DNA from 4 places in the Aminivibrio pyruvatiphilus genome. Region 1 is predicted to be linked to each of the others. Evidence: riboswitches for the same ligand, from Rfam matches in the RefSeq annotation. Region 1 holds a riboswitch; each other region holds the start of a gene.
The links. A riboswitch is a leader RNA that binds a small molecule or an ion and turns the genes downstream of it on or off. The one in region 1 is predicted to bind molybdenum cofactor.
Positions count from the first base shown of each region.

Region 2: linked by a shared signal. The riboswitch ahead of C8D99_RS05360 (molybdopterin-binding protein) and the one ahead of C8D99_RS01950 (aldehyde ferredoxin oxidoreductase family protein) in region 1 are both predicted to bind molybdenum cofactor.
Region 3: linked by a shared signal. The riboswitch ahead of C8D99_RS05315 (molybdopterin-dependent aldehyde oxidoreductase) and the one ahead of C8D99_RS01950 (aldehyde ferredoxin oxidoreductase family protein) in region 1 are both predicted to bind molybdenum cofactor.
Region 4: linked by a shared signal. The riboswitch ahead of C8D99_RS14215 (ABC transporter substrate-binding protein) and the one ahead of C8D99_RS01950 (aldehyde ferredoxin oxidoreductase family protein) in region 1 are both predicted to bind molybdenum cofactor.

Region 1 covers NZ_SORI01000002.1:23,484-30,535, forward strand. Annotated here, with positions in the region: gene C8D99_RS01930 (peptidylprolyl isomerase) at 1-438, opposite strand, end outside; gene C8D99_RS15115 (hypothetical protein) at 584-751, opposite strand; gene C8D99_RS01935 (response regulator) at 1,067-1,774, shown strand; gene C8D99_RS01940 (response regulator) at 1,771-3,069, shown strand; gene C8D99_RS01945 (HesA/MoeB/ThiF family protein) at 3,080-3,907, opposite strand; molybdenum cofactor riboswitch at 4,018-4,128, shown strand; gene C8D99_RS01950 (aldehyde ferredoxin oxidoreductase family protein) at 4,201-6,000, shown strand; gene C8D99_RS01955 (MoaD/ThiS family protein) at 6,090-6,362, shown strand; gene C8D99_RS01960 (S9 family peptidase) at 6,422-7,052, shown strand, end outside.
Region 2 covers NZ_SORI01000005.1:55,993-63,044, forward strand. Annotated here, with positions in the region: gene C8D99_RS05345 (hypothetical protein) at 1-185, shown strand, start outside; gene C8D99_RS05350 (FmdE family protein) at 256-855, opposite strand; gene fdhF (formate dehydrogenase subunit alpha) at 855-3,602, opposite strand; gene C8D99_RS05360 (molybdopterin-binding protein) at 3,630-4,649, opposite strand; molybdenum cofactor riboswitch at 4,728-4,849, opposite strand; gene C8D99_RS15400 (hypothetical protein) at 4,871-5,017, opposite strand; gene C8D99_RS05365 (TOBE domain-containing protein) at 5,045-5,254, opposite strand; gene C8D99_RS05370 (MliC family protein) at 5,398-5,763, shown strand; gene C8D99_RS05375 (hypothetical protein) at 5,802-6,044, opposite strand; gene C8D99_RS05380 (EFR1 family ferrodoxin) at 6,145-6,927, opposite strand.
Region 3 covers NZ_SORI01000005.1:44,895-51,946, forward strand. Annotated here, with positions in the region: gene C8D99_RS05300 (GspE/PulE family protein) at 1-154, shown strand, start outside; gene C8D99_RS05305 (type II secretion system F family protein) at 158-1,309, shown strand; gene gspG (type II secretion system major pseudopilin GspG) at 1,342-1,773, shown strand; molybdenum cofactor riboswitch at 1,849-1,967, shown strand; gene C8D99_RS05315 (molybdopterin-dependent aldehyde oxidoreductase) at 2,190-4,934, shown strand; gene C8D99_RS05320 (pyridine nucleotide-disulfide oxidoreductase/dicluster-binding protein) at 4,998-7,052, shown strand, end outside.
Region 4 covers NZ_SORI01000032.1:7,324-14,375, reverse strand. Annotated here, with positions in the region: gene C8D99_RS14235 (TAXI family TRAP transporter solute-binding subunit) at 1-567, shown strand, start outside; gene C8D99_RS14230 (TRAP transporter permease) at 688-2,571, shown strand; gene C8D99_RS14225 (flavin reductase family protein) at 2,657-3,238, opposite strand; gene C8D99_RS14220 (Hsp20/alpha crystallin family protein) at 3,476-3,961, shown strand; gene C8D99_RS14215 (ABC transporter substrate-binding protein) at 4,017-4,841, opposite strand; molybdenum cofactor riboswitch at 4,942-5,061, opposite strand; gene C8D99_RS14210 (HD domain-containing phosphohydrolase) at 5,099-7,052, opposite strand, start outside.

The sequences.
Region 1 (7,052 bases):
GGCGATCTCTTCAGGAGTGACCTTCACGTCCTTCATCACCCTGTCGATGGCAAACCTGCGGATGATATCCTTTTTCACGCTTTCCAGCATCTCGACAAAACCGGGGTCTTTCTCCACTTCGAGCTCCCTGCCGAGAAGAAGAAAAAGCTCCATGTTGACCATTTCCTCGAGAATGGCCCGGTGCCCCATCTCGTTGTCGTACATGGCGGCCCTCTGGGGATCAAGCCTGCCCAGGATTTCCCTCACGTCCTTCAGCCGGATTTCCGTCTCCCCCACCCGGGCCATAACGGTCAGGGGATCTGCGGGAGCCTTCGCCTCGGAAGGGGCGGCCTTGACTTCGGGAGCAGGATCGCCGGTCTTCGCCGTTTCGGCGCCGGCGGCAAAGACGAGAAGAAGCAGGACGAGCAGTGCGGAACTCAGAGTACGAAACACTTTCATAGAAATTCCTCCCTGGATGGTGCGCATAGTAAACAGCGTCAAAACTGGAAAAGTGTACCACAAACGGAGGGGAAAAAAACGGCAGAAATGCTGAACCTCCCGCCACTCACGGGACTTTCGGGGGCAAGGGAAAAGAAAAACGGAATCAGGGATTTCCCAAAGACCACCCCATGATGGCAATGGCCCCTGCGCCCACGATATCAATGACACCCTTGAGAGTACTTCCCAGGCGGATTCTTCTGAACCCCAGCAGAACCAGAACGGCAGAGCAGCCGTACAAAATCAGGGGAGCTACTGAACGGGCAAAAAACATTCTCTATCGTCCTCCTTCGTTTGGCCTTCATATTGCCTCCGGCCCGAAGGATTGTCAATACCGGAAAAAGGAGGAAAAAGGAGGGGTAGAAAAAAGGAGGCCCCGCAGAAACGAAGGTCTGGGGCGGACCGTTCGCCTTGCGGGACCCGTGCGTGGGGAAGTTCATCAACCGAACGAAGTGATCGTATTTTGTAGTTGTATTTTCGGTCCTGACATAAGAAAAGCCAAGACTATTGGGCATTCAGGTCATTTTGTTCATATTGTTTACGGTTTCGTGACCAGGGCCTATAATAACCCCGAAAGGGGAGGATACGTATGGATTTACAACTTCCCGTGCGGGTGCTCATCGCAGAGGATGATCCCATGGTCTGCAGCCTCCACGTACAGGCCGTCCGCCAGCTGTCAGGTTTCGCAGTCGCGGGAACCGTCAGCGACGGATTCGAGCTTCTCGAATTCTTCAAAAGAAACACCGCCGACCTTATCGTCATGGACATCTTCATGCCCCGCCTCTCCGGCCTCGAAGCCCTCAAAAGACTCAGGTCCAGGGGAAATACATCCGACGTAATCCTCGTCTCCGCAGGAAAAAAAGCCGATCTTGTCTCCAGGGCACGGACTCTCGGAGCCTTCGATTATATGATCAAGCCGTACTCCCTCCAGAGATTCAGGGCATCCCTGGAAAACTACATGGAACACAGGATGCGGCTCCGTGCCGTCAGGGATGAAACGACCCAGGAAGAAGTTGACGCCTTCTTCGAGATCGGGCATCGGTCTTCCGGCCCTGCCGGGGAAGAAGAAGTCCTTCCCAAGGGGTTCCAGAAGGAGACCCTCGCCCTGGTCGCGGGAACCCTGGGCGAATCCGGCAGCCCCACCGCCCTGGAACTGGGCGACAGGCTCTCCATCTCCCGTTCCACGGCACGGCGATACCTCGAATACCTCGCAGAAAAAGGGCTGGCGGAGATCAGTTTCGAATACCGCACCAGCGGCCGTCCTCTGAAACGCTACACTACCCCGGGCAAGAAATGACAGGACGCCGCCCTTCAGCACCGGCATCAGCGGGAATACCGGGCGCCTCCGGGCGGGAGCGCCGCGAAATCCGACGGTGCCTGGAGGAAATTCTTCTTCTCACCGGAGATGCAGAAACAAAAACCATGCCGCCCCACAGCGCCGCCGATCGCTCCGCTTCAATCAGGCGCCTGGCTGAAGAGGCCCTTTCCCTTCTCGGCGGTCCTTCCTTCCTTCCGGACGAGAAAAAAGCACCGGAGAAAGCGGCACTCTTCTCCATAACCTCGGTCTGCTTCGCAGCTGCAGGATCGGCTGCAGCGAAAGGAGCGCCTTCTGCCGCCAGGGTGGAAATCGACCCGTCGGTTCCCTCCCTCGTGGAAGGAGACCCGCTCATGCTGGAGCACATGCTGGATGAAATCATCGGGAAAGCAGCCGGGGCAGGAAACGGGAAGATCATACTTTCCGCCGTCGCCAGGCGAAACCTTCCGGAAGGTATTGAAATACTCTTCTCCGCGGGAGAGGCAAAAAACAGCCCGTCCTTTGCCATGACCTTCATCGACTCCTCTCCGGAAGAGGACGGAGGAACACCGTCCCTCGCCCTTCTGGCCGAGGACAACCCCCTGAGCGCCAGGATCATGGAATCAAACCTGGAAGCCCTGGATTTCAGGGTCATGACGGCCTCCAACGGGAAAGAGGCCCTTGCCCTCGCTGAAGAGCACAGGTTCGACATCATTCTCATGGACATCCAGATGCCCGAAATGGACGGAATGGAGGCAACCCGGGCACTTCGGCGGATGGAAAGGAAAAAGGGCCGGAGGGTTCCCGTTCTGGCCGTTTCCGCCTCCCTGGAAGAAGAGGACAGGAAGAGATGCCTCGAAGCAGGCATGGACGGTTTTTTGCCAAAATCCTCCTCACCTGAGGCCATGGCGCGGACCATCTCATCCCTTCTGCCCGGAAGAGAATTCCTGACGGCCCGGGAAAGAGAGGAAGAATCCCCGCTGCTCTCCGCAACCGGAGGAAACCGGGAAGCGGCGGCGGAAGCCGCTGCAATTTTCCTGAAGACGACCCCCCCGCTCATGGCGGAAATGAAGCGGGCGGTCGCTCATGGCGACCGCCTTCTGCTGGTATCCCATGCCCACAGGTTAAAGGGCAACCTCGCATTTTTCGGGGCGGAAAAGGCAGCCGGACTTGCGAAAGCCATGGAGGACACGGCAAAAAGCAGGGCTCTTGAAGGACTCCCTTCCCTGCTCTACTCCCTCATATCGGAGGTCAACCGCCTGCTGGCCGAATTACGAAAGGAATGGGGCCCCCGCTGAGTTTCCTCCCCTAGCGGAGCCTCAGGCGGGTGAACTCGTCATCGGCGAGGTCGATCCACAGGAGCTGTTCCGCGAGAACCGTTCCCTTCCCCGTAAGAAGCTTCACTGCCTGGGCACATTCCAGGGCTGCCACAAGGGCGGGGGTGAAGGGCGGATTGCCTGTTTCCGTCTCGACTCCCGTATCCGACTCGCCGGCGAGGTACCCTGTAAGCGTCTCGTCTCCCGGAAGTACGACACCCACCTGCCCCCAGAACCCGGCGATGGCTCCCGAAACGAGAGGAATCCCCCTGGAAGCGCACTCCGCAAACAGTACTCTCCGGGATGTGAGGCTGTCGAGACAGTCCACCGCCAGATCCACGCCCTCGAGAATTCCCTCCGCCGTGAAGGAGTCGAATCGGCACTGCCTTCCCTCGGCCTCCACGGCACCGTTGATCTCCATGGCCCTTGCTGCCGCCGTCCTTGCCTTTGATTTACCGAGCAGCTCCTCCGTTGCAAGGAGCTGCCGGTTCAGGTTCGTTTCGTCGAAAACATCACCGTCAACAAATACGAGGCGCCCCACCCCCGCCCGGGCCAGCAGGTCTCCCACGAGCCCCCCCAGGCCGCCGCAGCCTATAACGGCCGCGCAGGACGAGAGCAGGCGAAGCTGACCGTCGGGTCCGAGAGTCCCCATGCTCCGGATATATCTCGACGGAACGTAGCCGTTTTCGAGACAATAAATCTCCGCTTCGGCGGGAGAAAGTCCCTCCATGGCAGCAGCCTTCCTGAGTTCCAGAAAGGATACCATTTTCCAGGGGCCCACCGCCTCAGCGGAATACACCACAGTATCAAACCAGCTCACCGACACTCACCTCCGTTTCCGGAATTATACAGGAAAGATTACCCCAAAGAATTGACAGACTTCACAAATTGGTATAAAAAGTAACAGGGGTGAGCAGAATCATTCCCCGAAAATGAATATGCCTTCGACCTGCAAAATCTCCAGAAGATTCTGCAGGCACTGGGTCTGGAAAGCGATTTCCATTCCTGCCGCATTTGCAAAGGAGGATCAGCCGGCTTCAGCCGGTGGTCCTCCTTTTTTCATTTCACCCCTTTCAAAATACAGGATGCACAAAATCAAGGAGGCGAAGAGATATGGACAAGTTCGGCAAAGTACTGCGCGTCAATCTCTCCAACGGAACCGTCGCAAGCGAGAGTCTCTGTGAAAAAACCCTGAAGGACTACATAGGCGGCCGCGGATATGCCACGAAGGTGCTTTACGACGAGGTACCCAAAGGCACCGATCCCCTCTCCCCCGAGAACAAGCTCATTTTCGCCAACGGCCCCCTCACCGGCAAGGGAGCTCCCTCCGCCGGACGGTACATGGTCATCACCAAGAGTCCCCTCACTGGATGCATCGCCAGCAGCAACTCGGGCGGATTCTGGGGAGCCGAGCTCGCCAGGGCGGGCTGGTTCATGATCATTCTCGAGGGCAAGGCGGCTAAACCCGTCTATCTCTGGATCAACGACGACAAGGTGGAGATCCGCGACGCCGCCGCCGTCTGGGGCAAGGACAGCCATGCGGCCACCGACGCCCTTCTCGAAGCCGTGGGCGATTCCAAGGCGAAGGTCACCTGCATCGGCCCCGCCGGTGAAAGGCTTTCGAAGATCGCGGCGATAATGAACGACAAGAACCGGGCTGCAGGACGGAGCGGTGTCGGCGCCGTCATGGGCTCCAAAAACCTCAAGGCGGTCGTGGTCAAGGGCAGCGCCCGCCCGTACGTGGAAAACCAGGATGAGATGAAGGCCGTCCTCGCCGGGGCCATGGAAAAACTGAAGACCAACCCCGTCACCAGCCAGGGCCTCCCCACCTACGGAACCGCGGTCCTCGTGAACATCATCAACCAGCTCGGCGGCTACCCCAAGAACAACTGGCAGGGAGCCTACTTCCCCGAGGCTGACACCCAGTCCGGCGAAACCCTCGCCAAGGACTTCCTCACCAAGAGATACTCCTGCTTCGGCTGCCCCATCGGCTGCGGCCGGGTCACGAAGGTCGGCGACCGCGAGGGCGAAGGCCCTGAATACGAGACCATCTTCGCCTTCGGCGTCTGCTGCGGTGTCGAACGTCTCGAGCCCATCATCGAGGCCAACTATCTCTGCAACGAATACGGCCTCGACACCATAAGCGCCGGTGTCACCATCGCGGCGGCCATGGAGCTCTACGAAAAGGGACTGATCAAAAAGGAAGAACTGGAAGGCGGCCCCGAGCTCCGCTTCGGCAGCGATGACGCCGTCACCTACTGGACGAAAAAGATGGGGCTCGTGGAAGGCCTCGGCAAGAAGCTCGCAGAGGGCTCCTACAGGCTGTGCGAAATGTACGGCCACCCCGAGTTCTCCATGACCGTCAAGAAGCAGGAGATGCCCGCCTATGACGGACGGGCCATCCAGGGAATCGGCCTGAACTACGCCACGTCGAACCGGGGAGGATGCCACGTGAGAGGCTACACCATCTCCCCCGAAGTCCTCGGACTTCCCGAGAAGCTCGACCCCGTGGATATCAGCACAAAGCCCACATGGGTCATGATTTTCCAGAATCTCACCGCGGCCATCGACGCCTCCGGCATGTGCCTCTTCACCTCCTTCGCCCTCGGAGCCGACGACTATGCAGCGTTCCTCAAGGCAGCCACGGGCTTCGACTATGACGGCGCCGCAGCCCTGCAGGCGGGAGACCGCATCTGGAACATCGAGCGTATGTTCAACCTCCGCGAAGGCCTCGATCCTGCGAAGGAAGACACCCTTCCCGACAGGCTGCTCAAGGAGCCCATTCCCGACGGTCCTTCCAAGGGAATGCTCAGCCGCCTTCCCGAAATGCTGCCCGAGTACTATAAAGCCCGCGGATGGGATGAAAAGGGCGTTCCCACCGATGCGAAACTCCAGGAACTGGGACTGAAGTAAGACCTGCTGCCGAAAGCCCCTCCCCTGAACCCGGGGAGGGGCTTTTTTGCGCTCTGGAAAAAGAGCCGGTTTTCGGATATGATGTTTCCATGATAAAAGTTTTGTTTTTCGCCACCATCCGGGATCTCACCCGGGAAAAAGAAACCGCGGCAGAAGGCGCCGATACCGTCATGGAACTCCTTCTTCAGCTCTCGGACCGCTACGGTCCGGATTTCCGGGAGGAAGCCCTCGATGGAGACAATATCTCCGACAGGCTCATCGTTCTTGTCAACGGACGGCACATCGCCCATACCGGAGGAGGAGAAACGCACCTCTCCGAGGGTGACACCGTGGCTGTTTTTCCCATCATCGGGGGAGGCTAGTCCGCCCTGTCCCCCGGCATGATGCCTCGCCCACAATTCCCTGAAAAGGAGTAAACCACTTGAAAAGACCAGTCGAGCTTACCGATCTCCTGCGGTACCGCTTTCTCTCCGCGCCTGAATTCTCCCCTGACGGCAGCGCCGTCTGCTTTTTTGTCCACCAGGCCGACTACGACAACAACAGCTATACATCCAACCTCTGGCTGTACGACCTGCCTTCGGACTCGCTCCGGCAGCTGACGTCCTCGGGCAGGGAGAAGGCCTTTGCGTGGATGCCCGACGGCCGTTCCGTCCTTTTCTCCAGCGGCCGGAACGACGCGAAAAAGACGGAAACGGCCCTCTACGTCATCGACATCTCCGGCGGCGAAGCCACGCATCTCCGTACCCTCCCGAGGGCGCTTTCCTCCCTTTCCCCCATGGCCGACGGTTCCCTGATCGCCCTTGGCGTGGACGAACCTTCCTTCGACAACCCCTACGACGCGGACATGATGTTCTTTGACCAGGTCCCCTTCTGCTCCAACGGCAAGGGCTACACGGGCCAGAAGAGGAAGCGGCTGTACCGCTACGCCCCCGACGGAACGGAACAGCAGCTTACCCCCGATCTTCTGGACGCTGAGAATTACACCCTGTCCGAAGACGGCAAGAAGGCCCTGGTCTGGGGTCCGGTCTTTACGGACGTCAGGGGGCAGTACA
Region 2 (7,052 bases), on a different contig from region 1:
TCCCGGCGACCTTCATCATCACCGACGAGGTCACCACGGCAGGATGCGACAACCCCAAGGAGAAGGAGTACTGCATGAGCCACCTCCTTCCCAAGATGCTCGTGGGCGGATTCACCACGGTCACCATCGGATCGGTCATCCTTGCCGGGTACCTCGGCCAGATCATCGAAACCCTGGCGAAATAATCGCCCTGTAACGAATCGGAAGAGGGAGGCCCGGACAGTCCGGACCTCCCTCTTCTGGTGATATGACCCTTTACTTTTTTGTACCTGACACGGTCAGTTCCCTGTAATAGGATTCCGTGACTCCCTGGCATCCACGGCAGACGGGACCGTGGTACGGCGGGTAGGCTTCCCCGCACACGGGGCAGATGACAGGGGGCACCTTCGGCCGGACTTCGAGCAGCCCCGGGGCAACCTCCACGGGACAGACGTCGAACAGCCGCCCTCCCGCCCTGTTGATGCCGTCCAGAATCGCCTCAAGGTCCTGGTCCTTTTTCGGTACAAGCTTGAGGAACCATTCGTTCACCGCCCGGCACTCTTTCAGCCGTTCCATGCTGAGGGAGATCCGGACGCCCTCCCCGGTCTGCTTGTCGTAGAACACGGCGGCGAACCTTCCCGTGTCCACGATCTTCATCCAATGGTTTCCCACGGTACAGGGGGTGAGCAGCTGGATGGCGTCGGCGAGGCATTTTCGCGTCTCGCAGATTACGTCCACCAGGATGCCTTCAGGGAGGTGCTCCCGTGCCAGGGCGACCATGTGGAGGGCTAGCACTCCCCCGGGGGCCTTCTTGCCGTGGAACCGCTCAAGCTCCTTCAAAAACTCCTCGTAGGAGGAAAAGGGGCCGCAGAACATCAGGCGATCTTCTCGATCCTCACGGCGCACGCCTTGAAGGAGGGCGTCATGGTGTCCGGATCGAAATGTTCGATATTGCCGCTCAGAAGGTGGTTGGCGTTGGTCTCCCAGAAGTGGAAGGACATCCAGACCATACCCGGAGCGATGCGCTTTGAAACGTTCGCCCTAATTTTAACTTCGCCGCGCCGGGACGCGACCCGTATTACTTCTCCGTGGGAAATGCCCAGCCTCTCGGCATCCTGGACGGAAATATCGGCGAATTCCTCGGGCATCCGCTCGTTGAGTCCCTTTGCCCTGCCGGTCTGTGTCCGGGAGTGGTAATGGACCAGGCGGCGGCCGGTGCTCAGCACCATGGGATACTCCCCGTCGGGCTGCTCGCTGCTGGGAACCCAGTCGATGGCCTGGAAAAGCCCCTTTCCCCGGGAAAATTTGCCGTCCCTGTGGAGGATGGGGGTTCCGGGGTGCTCTTCGTTCGGGCAGGGCCACTGGATGCCGCCGATGCTGTCGAGGCGGGAAAACTTGATCCCCGCGAAGGCCGGACAGAGGACGGAAATTTCGCTGTCCCAGAGTTCCCGGCCGCTGCTGGACGGCCATTCATACCCGAAGCGTTTCGCCACCTGTTTGAAAATCCACCAGTTGGGCTTCGCTTCGCCGGGGGCTTCCCTGATCTTGCGGACCCGGCTCACCCGCCGCTCCGTGTTGGTGAAGGTTCCGTCGTCCTCGCACCATGCTGCTGAAGGAAGAATGACATCGGCGAAAGGCGTCGTCTCGTTGCGGAAAATGTCCTGCACCACCAGGAACTCCGCCGAATTCAGACAGTGGGAGACATGCCTGGGATCGGGCTCGGTGGCCACGAGGTTTTCCCCGAAGATCCAGAAGGCCTTCAGCCTGCCGGTGGGCAGACCGTTGACCATTTCGGCGATCTTCAGCCCCGGTTTTTCCGGAAGGCTGTCCACGCCCCAGAAGCCGGCGAACTTTTTGCTGATCTCGGGCGAATCCACCTTCTGGTAGCCGCAGAACATGTTGGGAAGGGCCCCCATATCGCAGGCGCCCTGGACGTTGTTCTGCCCCCGCATGGGATTGACGCCGCCCCCCTCGATTCCCATGTTCCCCAGGAGCATCTGCAGGTTGGCCAGGGTCATGACGTTCCGCTTGCCGGACACGTGCTCCGTGATGCCGAGAGTGTAGATGACCATGGCCGGCTTGACGGTCCCGAGCATCCGTGCGATCTCGACGATGGTGCTCTCGGGAACTCCGCTGATTTCCGAGGCCCGCTTGGGCGGATACTCCTCGATCTTCGCCGCGAATTCCTCGAAGTTCTCGCACTTTTCCTCCACGAATTTCCTGTCGTAGAGGTTTTCCCTGATCAGGACGTGCATGATGCCGTTCAGGAAGGCGATGTCAGAGCCGACGCGAAGCTGGGCGAAGATGTCCGAGTAGTCGGCCAGCTCCTGCCTCCTCGGGTCGACGACGATGAGTTTCGTTCCGTTCCTGACGCCGTTTTTCAAATAGGTAGCCGCGACTGGGTGAGCCTCGGTCATGTTGGTGCCGATGCAGAAGAGGAGCTTCGCCTTGGCGAATTCCCCGATGGTGTTGGTCATGCCGCCCGCTCCAAAGCTTGTCAGTAGCCCCGCTACTGTAGGAGCGTGTCAGACCCGTGCACAGTGGTCTACGTTGTGATTCTGGAAGACCATGCGGAAGAGCTTCTGCATGCTGTACGAGTCCTCGTTGAGGCTGCGCGCGCAGCTGACTCCTCCCACCGCGTCCGGGCCGTGCTTCTGCATCACCTCCTTCAGGCGGGATGAAACGAGGTCGAGGGCCTCGTCCCATGAAGCTTCGCGAAATTCATCGTCCGGGCTTTTCTTCTCGCCCTTCCGCACCCTGATAAGAGGCTTCGTGAGCCGTTCGTCGGAGTAGATGAAGTCGTAGCCGAACCGTCCCTTGACGCAGAGCCTGCCCCTGTTCGGCATGCCGTCTTCCGTTCCGGTCACCCGGGCGATCCTGTCTCCGTTGACATGGAGATCGAGCTGGCAGCCCACGCCGCAGTAGGGACACGTGGTGCGGACCGTTTTCGTCTGCCATGCCCGTCCCTGGCCGACGGCCTTCTTCTCGGTGAGGGCTCCCACGGGGCACATCTGGACGCACTGGCCGCAGAAGACGCAGTCCGATTCCTCGAGCTTGCTTCCCACGGGCGGATGGATCATGGTCTTGATGCCCCGGAACTGGAAGTCGATGGCGTGGTACCCCGACTGGTGGTCGCATGCCCGGACGCACCGGCCGCAGAGGATGCATTTGTTCATGTCCCGGATGAAGAAGGGGTTGGTGTCGTCAAGTTCGTGCTCGGTGCACACGTCGCCGTCGTCCCGGAAGGGGGATTCTTCGATCCCCAGCTCGTAGGCGAGGTTCTGCAGCTCGCACCGGCCGTTCGACTCGCAGGAGAAGCAGTCCAGAGGATGGCGGATGAGGATCATCTCCACGACGGCTTTTCGTGCCGCCAGGGCCTTCGGGCTGAAGGCGTCGGCCACCATGCCGTCCGTCAGGGGAGTGGTGCAGGCGGGAAGGAGCTTCGGGTTCTTTTCCACCTCCACGAGGCAAACGCGGCAGGCGCCGCTGGGCGGCAGGGCCGGGTGGTCGCACAGCGACGGAATCCGTATGCCGTTGGCCCGGGCAGCCTGCAGAATGGTCACGCCAGGTTCTGAAGTAATCTCCCGGCCGTTGATGACGGCCTTGATCCTGTGTGTTCCCATTTCTCAAACTCCTTTCAGGGTAAAATGTCAGCTCCGTGATGAAAAAGCGCATCCGGGGTAGGAGCACGAAACGCAGTTCCTGCACAGACCTCCTTTCCCCCAGCGTCTCACCTCCGCTCCCGAAGGAGGAATGCCCGCATACAGCCTGTCGAGGACCATGTCCAGGGATGTCCGCTCGAAAAAAACAGCGGAGGCGGGAACGCCGAGGACAAAAACCTCCCCCCTGCGGGCAAGCATAAGATTCGCTCCGGGGATCACGGGGATTCTCCGGAACACCACTTCGTCACACATCGCTTCTATGGCCCCGGGGGTCAGGTCATCGGCGTCGACGCTCATGCCGCCGGTGCAGATTATGACCCGGGCTCCTTTTTCAAACCATGCCGCAGCGGCTCCGAGAATGGAATCCCGGTCGTCGGGGCAAAGGGTTTGTCCGAGGAAAGGAGCCCCGTAGACGTCGAGTTTTTTTCTAAGCTTGGGAAGAAAGGTGTCCCGGACCGTACCCTCGAAAATTTCCCGGCCCGTGGTCACAAGAGCCGCAGGGAGGGGAGACCAGGGGAGAACGGAGATGGGGGACGCGTTCCGGGCGCGGTTCACACGGCTGCGTTCCATTGACAGGGGGCCGATGCGGAACGCTGCGGCCGCCATGCCTTTCGTGACGGGGGTTTTGTTGGGCCGGGTGGTGAAGAGCCAGTCCGGATCGTCGTTGATGAAGTCGATGTCGTTGTCGCTGAAAAGAAGGAGGCCGTCCCGGACGGCGACAAGGGTACATTTCCCCTCCTCGGGGCCCCGCAGTTCCAGCCCGGCTCCTCTCATCCGCTCTCCGAGGAGCAGGGCGGCCTCGTCTTCGTGCAGCTCGTCGGGGGAGAATTCAAGAAAGGGGATGTTGCATTTTCCCATCCGCCTGAGCAGGGGAACGTCGTCTTCAGCTATAACATGGCCTCTCCGGAAACGGGCGCCCTTGAAGCCCGTCTCGGGGTCGATGAGGGTGAGATCGTGGGAGATTTTCTTTCCGACGGCCTGTTCCACGGGGAGGGTTTTTACTATCATGTCCGGATCACCGCGATTCCGCCTTTCGACAAAAAAAAGGACCGTTCATCGGCAATGATGACGGTCCCCGTGGCTTCACGCGGTTTTTTCCGTCCTCCTTGCCAAACACGGGAGGCATGCCCGTTTCCAGGCATACCCTGACGGCCGCAGTCCATAGAGATTCACTCCACAGGAAATACGGCTCGGAGGCGCTATATTGGGTGACAGAGCGCTTTCCCTTTTTATAAAACAGCATTAATAGGGAAAATTATCTCAATCTGTCTGCCATTATAGGGTATTTTCTCTTTTTTTTCCAGCCCGGTGTCCTCTTTTGCTTCCGGAGGGAAAAAGAAGGGGCTCCGGCATTCGCCGGAGCCCCTTCTTTCCATGGTAACGGCGGTATATTCCCTGTTAGGTCAGTCCACCGCCAGCATGACGCTGTCTGCCTTGACCACTGCGTAGACAGAGGAACCGACCCTGATTCCAAGGTTGGCGAGAGAGTCCATGGTGATAACGGATACCATGGACTGCCCTCCGCCGATATCGATGGTCACCTGGGCTTCGACGGCCCCTTCCTTCACTGCAGTGACTGTACCCCGTATCTGGTTCCGGGCGCTCAGTTTCATTCTCTTCAACCTCCTTTTCTTTTCCGGTACCTGGTGAACCGGTATCTTCCCCTTCTATTATGGCGATGATATGATTTTTTGCAACGGAACAATCCCGGAAAGAAAAGGGAAGAATGCAGAGGAGGAATAGTATCGTGAAAGCCATGAGAAAAGCGGGGATCCTGTGCGTTATTCTATTCGCGGTTTGTGCGCTGTCCGGGCCGGCGGGCGGAAACAACCAGCCCCTCACAGTTTCCGGCGGGGAGCCGGTCACCTATGTCTGCGCCAACGGTGACCGGCTGGTGGCGCGGTACTACAGCCTGTCCGACGAGAGCCTCCGGTTCGTGAAGATTCTCTTTCCCGACGGCCGGGAGTACACCCTGCCCCAGGTGATCTCCGGATCCGGCGCCCGGTATACCGACGACGGGGAACTGCTCTGGTGGATCAAGGGAGACGAGGCCAGGGCGGAGATCCGGGACGAAAACGGGGAATGGAAGGAGCTCTGCGGGGAGTGCAGGGTTCTGCCCTGAGGAAAAATTCCGGAAGAGGAAAAAATTGACGGGTCCCCTCACCGGGACCCGTCAATTTTTTCCCGGAGTTCGTCCCAGGAGGGAATTCCCCTCCAGAGAAGCTTCCCGTCGAGGATCCACGTGGGTTCCGCCCGGATATTGAACCGGATGAGGTCGAAAATCCAGAAGTAGCATCGGGGATCGTAGATGTTCACTTCCATGGATTCCCCGTACCGGTCACGGAGCTTTACAAGCAACGGCCCTGCCGCCTCACGGGCGGCCGCCTGCGGAAAGGATTTCATTTCCTCCTCTCCGTACAGGAAATTGCTTCAGCAGGCCGAACCCATGGGCTTTTCCATGTAGAGCTTCATTTTTCGAACAGCCACGGCGTCCCCTCCTTTTTCAGAGATTTTCCGAGACGAGCTCTCCGTACTCTACCGACCGGTACTGTCGGTACTCCTTCCCCTGCACGCCGATGGCCTGGGGCGGACAGAAAGCGATGCACCGCTGGCAGGAGACGCAGGTGTCCAGGAACTCGGGATACTCCGCCATGCGGATGTTCTTCGCCGGGCAGAGCCTGGCGCACTTGCCGCACTTGATGCACTTCTCCCTGTCCACGGCGAGGGGATACTTGCCCCTCATGAGCTTCCATGGCCACTGCTGCCGGGAGAGACGGTAGAGGAGCGGGGAAAGGACATTGCCTCCCTTCCACGGGGCGTTTCCCTCCAGGAGGGCGTCGGCGAAGGCGGAAGCGTTCTTCTCCATTGTTTCGATTTTTTTCCTGTTCCTCTCGAGGGGTATGGTTGTGTTGTTGTAATTTGACGGCATGACGAAATCCCGAGCCCCCAGGGGGGTGAAGTTCTTCGAAAGCAGAAGTTTTTTCACCGCCGGGCGGAGGCCTCCGGACGCTCCTCCCATGGTGGAGATCAGGAACGCGCTCCGGCCCTGTCCGTCGGGGAGGCTCTCGAGGAATTCCCAGGCGAAGGGGTAGGTGGAGAACATGGCCACTGTGACTGCGATTCCAAGGGCGGTCCTGTCGTCCTGGAAGGGTAGAAACCCTTTTTCCAGCCGGCGGAGCCGGACCGTCTTCCCTCCTTCCCTGAGCCCCCGGGCCACGGCCCGGGCCGCGAGCAGGGTGTTTCCCGTTCCGCTGAAAAAGTAGAAATCCACTGACCTTTCCTTCATTTCGGGAGCCGCGCCTCCTTCGGGGATATTTATGGGCCCCATTGTACAGCAGGAAAGCCGGAGATGATTGTCTCCCCGGAAAGAAAGATGACGGTAGTGTAAAATAATAGGGAAAGAAATTACGG
Region 3 (7,052 bases), on a different contig from region 1:
CACCCCGAAGATACGGTCCGCCGCCCGTTTGAAGGGGTTTCGTACCCTCTGGGAACTGGGTCTCGATGCCCTGCGGCAGGGGAGGACCTCCCCCGAGGAGCTGCTCCGGGTGGTCTCCGCAGGGGAATTCGGCCCCTCCCTGGAAGAAGGATAAGCCGTGCCTGCCTTTCGCTATACTGCCTACGACGAAACAGGAAAGGTCCGGAAGGGAACGGTGGATGCCCCGTCCTCCGTCAGGGCGGGCGAACTGCTCGCCGCCCAGGGGCTCACGGCGGTGGACATCGCGGAGGGAGTTCAGCGGAAAGCCGGGCGGAGAAGGGGCTTCGGCCTCTCTTACCATGCCCTGTTCTGCCGGGGGCTTTCCTCCTACCTGAAGCGGGGAGTTCCCCTCGCCGAAGCATTGAAGTTCCTGGGCCGCCATTCATCGGACCGGCGGGTGGCCGATGCCTGCCTTCATCTCCACGAAGGCGTGCTGGGAGGAAAGCGCCTCTCCGCCGTGCTGGAAGAAACGGGTCTCTTCCGGGAGGACCTCCTGAGGATAGTGGAATCGGGCGAAAGGACATCGGCCCTTCCCGGTGTGCTGGAGCAGGCTGCGGCCCTCTACGCCATGCAGGAGGGGCAGCGGCGGAAGATCCGGTCCGCCCTGACCTATCCCCTGGCCATGACGGTCATCGGCTTCGCCGTGGTCCTCTTTCTGCTCACCTACGTGGTTCCCCGGCTCGCCGACCTCTTTGCCGACATGGGGCAGGCCCTGCCCCTTCCCACGAGAATCCTCCTGGGAACGGCGGCGTTTCTCCGGGAATGGTGGCCGGCGCTGGTCCTTGCCCTGATGGGGTTCTTTTTCCTGGCACGGAAGAGAAAGTGGTCCGTGAGCCTCCCCTTCTTCCGGCGCATCCGGGAAAATATCGCCCTCTCCCTGGTGATGTCCCACCTGAAGACCCTGCTCTCCGCTGGGATCCCCCTGGTGCAGGCCCTCGGAATGGCCTCCTCCATGGACTCCCGGCCGGAGCGGTGGATGGAGGCCGCCCGGCTCGTGAAGGAAGGGTTCCGGTTCGACCGTGCCCTGGAGAGGCTTGGCACCTTTCCCGAGGAGGCGGTCTACATCCTCAGGATCGGCGAGCTGGGAGGAGACCTGCCGGGTGCCATCGGCCAGGTGGCGGAGATGAACTGGGAGGAGGCCCGGGACGGCATGGAAAAGGCGGCCACTCTCGCGGAACCCCTCCTGGTGCTGTTTCTGGGACTGGCAGTGGGCTTCGTGGTCATCGCCGTGCTCCTTCCCATATTTGACCTGTCCAGTCTCGCGGGATGACGGGCGGGCAGAACTGAAACGGAGGTTGTGCAATGAAAGAAAGGCAGCTGAAACGGAAGGGCTTTACGCTGGTGGAAGTGCTCGTGGTGGTGGTCATCCTCGGCCTGCTGGCGGCTCTCGTGGTGCCCAGGGTGGTGGGCAGGGGGGAGGATGCCAAGAGAACCGCGGCGGCGGTGCAGATCCGGGAGATCGAGCAGGCCCTGGAGATGTACCGGCTCGACAGCAGTCTGTACCCCTCCACGGCCCAGGGGCTTGAAGCCCTGGTGACAAAACCCTCCATTCCTCCCGAACCGAGGAAATACAGGGAGGGAGGCTACCTCCGGAAGCTCCCGGCGGATCCCTGGGGAAGCCCCTTCGTCTACCGCCGCCCCGGCGACCACGGCGAATACGACCTGTTCTCCCTCGGTGCCGACGGCGAAGAGGGAGGAGACGGTCCGGGGAAGGATATAACCAACTGGGAGTAGGCTTGCCCGGAAAGAATTCATGGTATAAAATGGCTCAAACTAGTTAGTGTTTTTTTGAAATTTACTTCTGAGAATATCAATCTTTTCCTCCGAGTCGCCTGTCCTAAAGGATCTATCCCACGGGCAGCGACCGTTAGGGTGCATCCGGAAACAGGTGCGCCTCCCCTTTGGCAAGGAGGACGTTTTTCCGCACACGGCGAAGCCGTCCTCATGTCTTGAGGGCGGCTTTTATTTTTTCCATCTGCACGAGGCGAAAGGAGGGGTCGGTTCAGCGGAAACCTGACGGAGAGCCCCGCGCGAAGAGTTTATTGAACAGGAAAGGGGCGGAGGTTCCGGTCCTCATCGCATGGCCGCGCACAGGTCCGGAGCTCTGCCGCCCCGCCCCCTGCCGACGAACGGAAGGAGCTGGGAACAGGATGATTCAGAAAGTCTTTTTTGTCAACGGCGTCGAACGGAACATCATAGTGGAGGACGACAGCACCCTTGCCTCCGTACTCAGGGAACAGCTCGGGCTCACCGGAACCAAGATAGGCTGCGGCCAGGGACATTGCGGCTCCTGCGGCGTGATCATCGACGGCACGTATACCCGTTCCTGCGTGTACAAGATGTCACGGCTTCCTGAAGGAGCCTGCATCACCACCATCGAGGGGATAGGCACTCCCGGGAATCTCCACCCCATCCAGAAGGCATGGATCAGGCACGGGGCCGCCCAGTGCGGTTTCTGCACCCCCGGATTCATCGTCTCCGCAAAAGCCCTTCTCGACACCAACCCCAATCCGACCCGGGAAGAAGTCCGGGACTGGTTCCAGGCCAACAGGAACGCCTGCCGCTGCACCGGGTACAAGCCCATCGTGGACGCCGTCATGGATGCCGCCAAGGTGCTCCGGGGGGAGATGGACGTGAAGGATCTCGATTTCGTCCTTCCTGGTGACGGACGGATCTGGGGCAGCAGGTACCCCCGTCCCACTGCGGTCGGAAAAGTCACCGGAACCCTGGACTACGGCGCCGACCTTATCCTCAAGATGCCGAAGAAAACCCTCCACGCAGCCCTCGTCCAGGCGAAGGTTTCCCACGCCAACATAAAGGGTATCGATACCTCCGAGGCGGAGAAGATGCCCGGAGTCTACAAGATCGTCACCCACAAGGATATCAGGGGGAAAAACAGGATTACCGGACTCATCACCTTCCCCACGAACAAGGGCGACGGGTGGGACCGCCCCATCCTGTGCGACGAGAAGATTTTCCAGTACGGTGACGCAGTGGCCATCGTCTGCGCCGACAGCTACAGGAACGCCGCCGCGGCGGCCGAAAAAGTGAAGCTCGACCTGGAGGTTCTTCCGGCTTACATGAGCGCCCCTGCCGCCATGGCGGAGGATGCCATCGAAATCCATCCAGGCACACCAAACGTGTATTTCACCCAGAAAATCAAGAAAGGGGAGGATACGGCCCCCATCTTCGCCCGTTCCGACGTGGTCACCGCGGAGGACGACTTCTACGTGGGCAGGCAGCCGCACATGCCCATCGAGCCTGACGTGGGATTCGCCTACCTGGACCACGAGGGTCGGCTGGTAATCCACTCCAAGTCCATCGGCGTCCATCTCCACCTGGCCATGATCGCCCCCGGTCTGGGTGTGGAGCCCGAAAAGCTGGTTCTCGTGACGAATCCTTCCGGGGGCACCTTCGGCTACAAGTTCAGCCCCACCATGGAAGCCCTCGTGGGAGCCGCGGCACTGGCCACGGGACACCCCGTGGCGCTGAACTACACCTGGAAGCAGCAGCAGCAGTACACCGGAAAGCGCTCCCCCTTCTTCGTCAACATGAAGTTCGCCGCCGACAGGGAAGGAAAGCTCCTCGCCATGGAAACCGACTATTCCGTGGATCACGGCCCCTATTCCGAGTTCGGCGATCTGCTGACCCTGCGGGGCACCCAGTTCATGGGCGCGGGATACGATATTCCCAACATCAGGGGCGAGGGCCGGACGGTGTGCACCAACCATGCCTGGGGCTCGGCTTTCAGGGCCTACGGTTCCCCCCAGTCCCTCTTCTCCTCCGAGGTCCTTATGGATGAACTGGCGGAGAAGCTCGGCATGGATCCCCTGGAGATCCGCCTGAAGAATGCCTACCGGCCGGGGAGCACTTCTCCCACGGGACAGGCGCCCGAGTCCTATTCCCTTCCGAAGATGCTCGAGGCGCTCCGGCCGAAGTACGAGCTCGCGAAGAAGAGAGCCGCCGAGGGCTCCACTGCCCGCTACAAAAAAGGCGTCGGCCTCTCGGTGGGTGTATACGGCTGCGGGCTCGACGGTCCCGATGGTTCCGAGGCACGGGTCGACATGAACCCCGACGGGACCATCACCATCTGTACGGCCTGGGAGGACCACGGCCAGGGTGCCGATATCGGCGCCATCGGAACGGCCCACGAGGCACTGCGCCCCCTGGGCATCTCCCCCGACAAGCTCCGGTTTACGTGGCCCAATACGGCGAAATGCCCCAATTCAGGGCCTGCGGGCGGCTCCAGGTCCCAGGTCATGACGGGCAACGCCATCCGGGTGGCCTGCGAAACCCTGCTCAAGGAGACCGCGAAGCCAAAAAGCGGCTTCTTTAAGAAGGACGGCGGGTATATGACCTATGACGAACTGGTTGCCGCCGGAAAGCCGACCTCTTTCGCCGGAAAGTGGTCCGCCGTGGAGGGGGCCGCATGCGATGAAAACAGCCAGGGGAAACCCTTCGTGATCTACATGTACGGCGTGTTTATGGCCGAGGTGACCGTGGACACGGAAACGGGCAAGACTGCCGTGGACCGGATGACCCTCATGTGCGACTGCGGGAAGATCAACAACCGCCTCGTGGTGGACGGACAGAACTACGGCGGCATCGCCCAGGGCATCGGCCTCGCCCTCTCCGAGGACTTCGAGGATATCGAGAAGCACTCCACCATGCCCGGGGCAGGGTTCCCCTACATCAAGGACATCCCCGACGACATCGAGGTCATCTACTTCGAGGAGCACAGGGCCGACGGCCCCCACGGCGCGGCCGGCATCGGAGAGCTTCCCCTCACGAGCCCCCATGCCTCCGTCATCAACGGCATCTACAACGCCTGCGGCGTGAGGATCACCAAGCTTCCCGCCTACCCCGAGAAGGTCCTGGCGGCGCTGAAAAAGTAGACGTGTACCGCAGCGGGGGAAGGGGTAATTTCCTCTTCCCCCTTTCATTTCGGAGGTTTCGCCATGGAAAAATCAACCCTCGTGGAATTCGAGAGCAAGTGCGTCCAGGAAGAGCCTCCCAGGTGCCGGGCAGCCTGTCCCCTCCACCTCGACGGCCGGGCCCTCTGCGAGGCTGCGGTGAAGGGGCGGTTCGACGAGGGACGGAAGATCATCCAGAAAACCCTTCCCCTTCCCGGGATTCTCGCCCGGATCTGCGACGCTCCCTGCCGGGATGCGTGCCTCCGGCAGGAGAAGGGCGGAGCCCTCGAGCTGGGGGCGCTGGAGCGGTTCTGCGCCGATGAGGGGTCTTTCCGCAGGCCCCGGATCCTGGTCCCGAAGACGGGACGCACAGCGGCAGTGCTGGGTGGCGGTATCAGCTCCCTTACGGCGGCTCTTGACGGCGCCGGGAAAGGCTATTCCGTCACCGTGTTCCGGGCGGAGAACGGCGGGCGTGAGCTTCTTTCCCTCTCTCCCCTTCTCACGGAGGATGTTGTGAGGGAAGAGCTTGAATGGATGGAAAAGCTGGGCGTTCACTTCCTTCCCTGGGATGCTTCCGTCACTCCCGAAGGGCTGGCTGAAAGATTCGATGCCGTCTATGCCGGCCTGGACGATCCACTGTGCCGCTCCTTCCCTGAGCTCCTCGAACGGGGAGACCCCGTCAGCCTGGAGACCGCCGTGCCGGGGGTCTTTGCTGGAGGGAACACCCCATCCTTCATTTTCAGGGCTGCCGCAGGCCGCCGGGGAATGAAGTCGGTGGAGCGGTTCCTCCAGGGAGCGTCCCTCACGTCCTCCCGGGAGAAGGAGGGGCCCTATGAGACCCGGCTTTTCACGAATACAGAAGGGATCGAACCCGTGCCCCCCGTACCGGTTCCGCCCCGGGGGTATTCCCGGGACGATGCGGTCCGCGAGGCCGGGCGGTGCCTGCTCTGCGAGTGCCTGGAATGCGTGAAGTCCTGCGTCTTCCTGCAGAATTACAGGGGATACCCGAAAAAGTTCGCCCGGGAGATCTACAATAACCTCTCGGTGATCCAGGGGACGAGGCTCGCCAACGGCATGATCAACTCATGCACCCTGTGCGGTCAGTGCGAACGGATCTGCCCGGAGGGCTTTTCCATGAGGGACCTGTGCCTCACGGCCCGGCAGGAGATGGTGCTGCAGCAGAAGATGCCGCCGTCCGCCCATGAATTCGCCCTGGAGGATATGGCCTTCGGGAACTCTCCCGGGGCGTCCCTCCTGCGCCATGAACCAGGCCTCAGAGGGAGCGCCTTTCTTTTCTTCCCCGGCTGCCGCCTTGCGGGGATTTCTCCCCGCACCACGAAAGCGGTCTACGGACACCTCCGGAGGATCATAGGAGACGGTGTGGGATTCTGGCTCCGGTGCTGCGGAGCCCCGGCTCGATGGGCAGGCAGGCGGCAGGAGCTGGAGAAGGAGGGTGAAGAGTTTCTTTCCCAGTGGCGCTCCATGGGCTCTCCGGTGGTAATCGCCGCCTGCACGAGCTGCCTGGAGGTCTTCCGGAAGGAGCTGCCTGAAATCCGGGCCGTCTCCCTCTGGTCTGTCCTGCAGGAAAAGGGCGTCCCCGATGTTGTTCCGGTCTGTTCCGCTTCCACGGTGCTCCACGACCCCTGTACGGCGGCGGAACTGCCGGAGGTGCGGGCCGCGGTGCGGGAACTGGCCTCCCGTGCGGGGGCGGCGGCGGAGGAACTGCCTCTGTCGGGAGGACTCACGTCCTGCTGCGGCTTCGGCGGCCTTCAGGAGTGCGCCAACCCCGGTCTCGCGGCGAAAACGGCACAGGAACGGTGCGGGGAGTCTCCCTCCGATTACCTCGTCTACTGTGCCATGTGCCGGGATCTCTTCGCCCGGACGGGAAAGAGGACGGTCCACCTTCTGGACCTGTTCTTCCCGCCGCCTGACGGGACAGGGGAGGACCTTCCGCCGGTATCCTGGTCGGAGCAGAGGGAGAACCGGGCGGCTCTCGTCCGGGAGCTTCGGAAATCCCTGTGGGAGGAGGAAGAGAAGATGGAGGAGGAATGGGAGACCCTGCCCCTTGTTATGGACGGAGAGACGGAAAAAATGCTCCAG
Region 4 (7,052 bases), on a different contig from region 1:
TTCGCCACGCTCAAGACGGGAACCGGCTCCGAATTCATCGTCAACGGCGTCTTCAAAGCCGGCTTCGGCATCGCGGACTACAGGAAGGAACTCAAGGACTGGGGCGGTTCCGTTGAATACGCCTCCTATTCCGGCGGCGCCGACCTTCTGGCGGACAACCACCTGGACGTCTTCGCCTTCTCCGTGGGCAAGGTCGCTTCCATAGTGATGCAGATCGAGAGCCAGACGGACATCGTCCTCCTGGGCATCGAGCAGGCAACCCTGGACAAGGTCGGCGAGGCCTACGGCACCGTCACCTTCACTGTGGATCCCGGGATCTACAAGTCCGTGACGGAACAGACCCCCACTGTGAAAGCCGTGGGAGACTACACCTGCGTCGTGGTCCGCGGAGACCTTGACGAGCAGCTGGTCTACGACCTGTGCAAGGTGATGCACGAAAACCAGGAGCTTCTCTCCAAGGCAGTGGTGGACATCAACGAACTCACTCCCGCAACGGCAATCCCCGGCGGGGCCATCAACAGCCACCCCGGCGCCGTCCGCTACTGGAACGAAGTCTCCAAGAACTAGACCATTTCTTTTCGCACTTTGAACCGGAAGGCGGGCTGAACCAGCCCGCCTTTGCTTTCGTTCCGGGCACTTCTGCCTGTTACCGGCAGCCCCTGTGTTTTCAAGGAGGGAGTTCATTCCATGAGGAAACTCGACGGCATCGTGGCAAAGGGTTTGTATGTCTACGTTCTGGCCATGGGCCTTTTTCACATTTATACTGCGGTTTTCGGGACCTTCGAGGCGTACCTTCAGAGAGCGATCCACCTTACCTGGGTCCTCCCCATGTGTTTCGTGCTCTACCCCTTTGCGGCAGGCAGGAAACGACAGGCCATTGAAACATCCGTACCATGGTTCGACTGGATTTTTGCCGCTCTTTCAGCTCTGCCCGGCATTTACATCATGCTGAACTATGATGAGATCATGATGCGGATGCAGGGAGTGGACGACCTGACGACGGCCCAGCTCGTCCTGGGAACCCTGCTGATCATCCTTCTGCTCGAGGCAACGAGGCGGATCGTCGGTCTTCCCCTGGTCATCGTGGCGGTCTTCTTCACGGTCTACACCTATTATTGCGACGCCCCCTTCCTGCCCCAGCTCCTCAGGGGCGTTCCCACCGAGTTTCAAAGGCTGGTCGAGGGAATGTACCTCACCGACGAAGGCATTTTTTCATCCTCACTTGGAGTCTCGGCCACCTTTGTCATGATCTTCCTCATCTTCGGCGGCTTTCTTGAAAAGAGCGGCGTAGGAGAGTATTTCATGGAATTCGCCCAGGCCTTCACGGGAACCGCCCCCGGCGGCCCGGCGAAAATTGCCGTGCTCAGCTCCGCCCTCTTCGGCTCCATCTCGGGATCGGCCGTGGCCAACGTCTACGGAACAGGATCCTTCACCATCCCGCTCATGAAGCGGATCGGCTACAAGCCTTTCTTTGCCGGCGCAGTGGAGGCGGTGGCCAGTACGGGAGGGCAGATCATGCCTCCCGTCATGGGAGCCGGCGCCTTCGTCATGGCCGCCCTTCTCGGGGTGCCCTTCAACACCATCATGATCGCCGCGGTCCTGCCGGCGCTCCTCTATTACGGCACGGTCCTCCTCATGGTCCACCTGACGGCCCTCCGGGACGGCCTCAAGGGGCTCCCCGCCGACGAGCTTCCCTCAATCAGGTCGGTGATGAAGAAGCTCTACATGATGTCCCCCATCGTCCTCCTGGTGTACATGCTTCTCGCGGGATACACGCCCATGTACGGCGCCATCGCCGGAATATCCCTCGCCTGGGCGGTCTCCCTTCTGAACCCGGGGAAAAGAATGGGACCGAAGGAAATCCTGCAGGCCATCCACGACGGATCGGAAAACATACCCCTGATATGCACCGCCTGCGCTTCCGCCGGTCTCGTCATAGGCTCGGTGGCCCTGTCGGGCATCGGCTTCAAATTCGTGGGGGCCGTTCTCGCCCTCTCGGGCGGCATTCCCTTCCTTGCCCTCATCCTCATCGCCATCGTCTCCCTGATCCTCGGCATGGGCCTCCCCACCACGAGCGCCTACATCCTCGGCGCGGCCCTCGGCGTCCCCGCCCTGGCCAAGATCGGAATCATGCCCCTGGCGGCCCACCTTTTCGTGTTCTACTACGCCATCATCTCGAACATTACGCCCCCGGTGGCCCTGGCGGCCTACGCCGCGGCATCCATCGCAGGATCCCCTCCCAACAGGACGGGGTTTGCCGCCTGCAGGCTGGGGATCCTCGCCTTCATCGTTCCCTTCGCCTTCTGCTACGACCCGGGCCTGCTCCTCAAGAGCACGTTCATGGGCAACATCATATCCATCGTCAGCGGCGTCGCCGCCATGGCGGGACTGGGATTCGCCATCACCGGCTTTACAAAGCGGAGGCTGTCCCTGCCTGAGAGGCTTGGCTTTGCGGCATTCGGCCTCCTGGCCCTTCACGGCAGCCTTCCCATCGCCCTCGGGAGCACATCCGCGGTCATCGGACTCTTTCTGCTGCTCCGCCCCAGGGCGGATACCCCAGAAGTACGTTAGGGAAATTTCTCCTGAAGCGGAAAGGAGCCCCGGCTTTTTAAGGCCGGGGCTCCTTTATTTGCAGCGGCAGAATGAAAAGCCCCCTTCAGGACTTATTCGGCAGGAACTTTTTCCCCTCGCCGAAGGCCTTTCCCACAAGATCCCCCAGGCCGAAGTATTTCCCGGTGCGGGGAGCGAAAACCAGGGGGCGCACTTTTTCAGGGTCCGGATAGCCCTTTTCGTCGAGGCACTCTTCCCGTGCCCAGGTCTTGACCACCTTTCCCACGAAGAGGATATGGGATCCGAGATCAAGGAACTGAACGACCTCGCACTCCATGGAAACAGGAAACTCCTCGATGAGGGGAGCGTCCGCGATATCCCCCTTTTTAGGGGTGAGTCCCGCCGCGGAGAACTTGTCTGTATCCCTTCCCGACGCGAGGCCGAAAAAATCAGCTTCCGCGGCCTGGGCCTCCGACGGTATGTTCACCGTAAAGGCCTTCTTCTCCAGTATTCCCTCCAGGGTATGACGGGATTTCGCCACGGCCACCGAAATGCACGGCGGCTCCGAGTTGCAGACTCCCCCCCAGGCGACCATGAGCCCGCCGGGCCGCCCGTCGGTGCCATAGGCCGCCACAACCAGGGCCGGCGCGGGATAGAGAGGGGTGGAGATTCCTATGTCCTTTTTCATTGCACACTCTCCCTTGTCAGATTACTTTTCTTCATTGTACACCTTCAGAGGCATCTTCTTTTCCCCGCAGGAGAAATACAAAGAAAAAAAGAGAAAACGGGAGGCAGTCTCCAAAATGCGGCCATATTTACCTTTATTTCCTGCTCATTTCTCTTTTTCGCCCTTGTCTAACCAATACTGACGTATATAATTATGATCACAAGGTCAATATAGATCAGACTCATGGAGGTGGAGACAATGACACGGAGATTCCTGGCCATACGGCCCAATGACATGGCACAGCCCATCGCACCATTCGCTTCGGTGGACAGGATGATGAGGGACATGCTCCGGGCATTCGGCGAGTTTTCTTCCGATATGGGGTATGCCCAGGAGACGGAAAGGGTTCCTGCGGTTCCCAGGGGGGATTTTTACCGGAAGGACGGAAAAGTTTTCGCCGAGTTCGAGCTTCCCGGCATCGACCCGTCAAAGGTGGAGCTGAATGTTTTCGAGGACCGGCTGACTCTCCAGGCGGAGAAATCCGACGAGAAAACGGTGGAAGAGAACGACCTTTTCCGGTCGGAGCGCTATTTCGGAAAGGTCTCCCGGTCCATCCAGTTTCCCCTGGAGGTTGACCCGGACACAGCGAAGGCGACGTTCAAAAACGGCGTGCTCACCGTGGAAGTCTCGGAAAAGATCCAGGCCGAGAAGATGAAGAAAGTGGCCATCGAGGAAAAGGCATAGGAAACGGGAACACATCAGGAAAGGAGCGCCGGAGTTTCCGGCGCTCCTTTGTTGTTTATCTTTCGGCGTTGGGGAAAAAGAGCTGCTTTCCGAGAAGCTGGAAGTCCGCAATGGCTTTCTGGGTCGACGGGGACACCATCCAGTCGATGAGGGCCACGGCGAGGTCATACCGGAGGTTCTCCCATTTTGCCGGGTTGACGGCGATTACGCTGTACTGGTTTTTCAGGGAGTCGTCACCCTCGACGATGATCACCAGCCCCCCCTGCTCCTTCCGGGAATCCTCGTACTTGATGAAGGTTCCCCTGTCGGTGAGGCAGTAGCCCTTCCGCTCATCGGCGATCATGAGGGTTTCAAGCATTCCCTGGCCGGTCTGGATGTACCACTTCTCCTTGTCGGGTTCGGGAATGCCGGCGTTTTTCCAGAGGACAAGCTCCGCCACGTGGGTCCCGGATTTGTCGGCCCGGCTGGCGAAGGGAGCCGCGACGGCGGCGATTTTCTTCAGGGCATCGGCGGCGGCCATCCCCTTGATCCCCGCAGGATCGGAAACGGGGCCCACCACGATGAAGTCGTTGTACATCACCTGGCGGCGGTTGACACCCCATCCGTCGGCGACGAACTTCTTCTCCACCTCGGGAGCATGGACCAGGAGAACGTCCACGTCACCGTTCCGGCCGTACTCAAGAGCCTTGCCCGTACCTACGGAAACCCACTGGAGTTCGATGTTCTTCTCCTGAAGGAGCAGAGGGGCCAGGTAATCAAGAAGCCCCGTGTTGTCCGTGCTGGTGGTGGTGGCCATCCGGAGAACCTCCGCGCCGGAAGCGGCCCCCGCAAGGACAAAGACGAACAGACAGACGAACAGAAACGACCGCATTTTTCTCATTTTCACTGTAATTTCCTCCTTTATGTTGTAGTGTGCCTGATCGCGAAACACAAAAACACAAAAAAACCGTTCCCCTACGACAAACGGCAGGGAACGGCTCCAGTGAAGTCCGCTATCTCCTTGCCGAACACGGGAGGCCCGCCTGTTTCCGGACGGACCCTGACGGCCCGCCGCCGTGGGAAAATCCTGTAGGCGAACGGGCTCGGAGATAAGCATATTCTTTTGTGTTTATGATACCACGGGAGCGCCGGTTTTTGTTACCTCACCCGGCGGCTTTCGAAAATCCTGTCCATCTCCCCGTGGAATTTCCTGAAAAATTCGATGATCTCGGGGCCGAAATGGCCGGGCTCCGTCCTGCCGTCGCCGGACAGGATGATGCGGACCGCCTCCTCGTGGGACATCGAGTCCTTGTAGACCCTGCGGGACCGCAGGGCATCGTAGACGTCAGCCAGGGCCACTACCTGCCCTTCCCAGGGAATTTCCTCCCCCGAAAGGCCCAGGGGGTAACCGCTGCCGTCCCATTTTTCATGGTGGGTCATACAGATCCGCCTCGCCGCGGCAAGCCATTCCGCGCCCCCGATGAGCTCCGCACCCCACCGGGGATGGTTTCGGACGAGGGCCATCTCCTCTCCGGTAAGCGGGCCGGCCTTCCCGAGGATGGACATGGGGACCCTGAGCTTCCCGATATCATGCAGGCGTGAGAAGATCTCGATGTCGTCCTGCTCTTCCCTGGATTTTCCCAGGGCTTCCGCGGCGAGGCGTGAGTAGGCGCCGATCCTGTCCATGTGGTCCGCCGTCTCGAGATGGTGAATCTCCGTGACAGACTGCAGTTTTTCAGCCAGGTACCTGTAGGATTCCTTGATTTCCCTGCGGGCGTCTTCCACGTCAAAGAGGCCGGCCAGGGCGGACGCAACGGGCATCAGGGTTTCCATGAGTTCGTCGTCCCTGGGCCTGCCTTCGCCCGCAAAAGCCACCTCGAGAACCCCCACGCTTCTGCCGCGGTGCACAAGGGGAATCTCCACTTCCGTCGCCACCTCGGGGTGAACCATGCCGTACTCCGGTTCGAGAGACACATTTTCAACCCATACCGGCCGTTTCTCCCTGAAGGCCCGTCCGGCCACGCTTCCCTCCAGGGGAATAGCGAAATCCAGAAGCGCTGCGGACCGGTAACCGCTGATGGCCAGGTTTCTCAGGGCTCCGTCCCTGTGGTGTGCCAGGAGTACACCGAAGGCACCGGTGCTCTCCCGAATGCTTTCGGCGATCCTCTGAAGCTTCCCGCCGCTTTCGCCCGTGCCCGAAACGGTCTCCATGACGTTCAGCGTATTTCTCCAGATTTTCTGCCTCTCCGTGAGCTCACGGTTCACATCGGTGAGATTGTCCTGTATGGCCAGGGCTTCTTCCGTGAGGGCGGCTATTTCCTCTCCCTGCCTCCCGATGATCTTCAGGGCATTTTCCAGGCTTCTGAGAAAGCGCCTGAACTCCGTCACCCGGGAATCCTCCACGGCCTCGCCGATTTCGGCCCCCAGAACCTGCACGTTGAAAGCCGTTTCCGTAATGTCCCTGTTCCCGGAAAGGCGCTCCGCTATTCCGTCCGCCACGGCTGAAAGGGAAGCGAAAGAGAGCCTCAGGCCCAGGACCGTGGGGAAAAGCAGAACGGAGGCGAGGAGAAGAATGACGAATCCTCCGAAAAGATGGAGGGCGGCTATGTCCTGTACGAAGCGGCGGAACACCCTCTCCGGCAGAATCATCCCCAGGGTGAAGTGCTCCCCTGCCGGCGAGTGGAAGAGCATGGCACTCTCACCCCTGAAAGGGATGAGGGCGGTCCCGGGTTCCCTGAGAAGCAGCGCCTTGGCGGAGGTGGAGAGGGAGGAAGGCACCGCCGCCGAGGGGATGACGATGCTCTCCGACAGATCCCATTCCGGAAAAGGGGACGCCAGGAAAAACCCCTTCCTGTCTACGAGAAATCCGTCCCCTTCGCCGAATACCTTTCGGGAAACCACTTTTTCCCTCACGTGAGCCATGTTCACGTCAAGGCCGAAAACGCCGAGGAGCTCACCGGAGGGAGTGATCACGGGAGCGGTGACACTTACGATAAGCTCCCCGGTGATCAGGTCCCTGTAGGGCGAAGTGACAACGGCGCTCTCCTTTTTCAGGGCTTCCACGTACCATGAGCGGATCCGGGGGTCGTATCCCCCGGGAGGGACCCAGAGC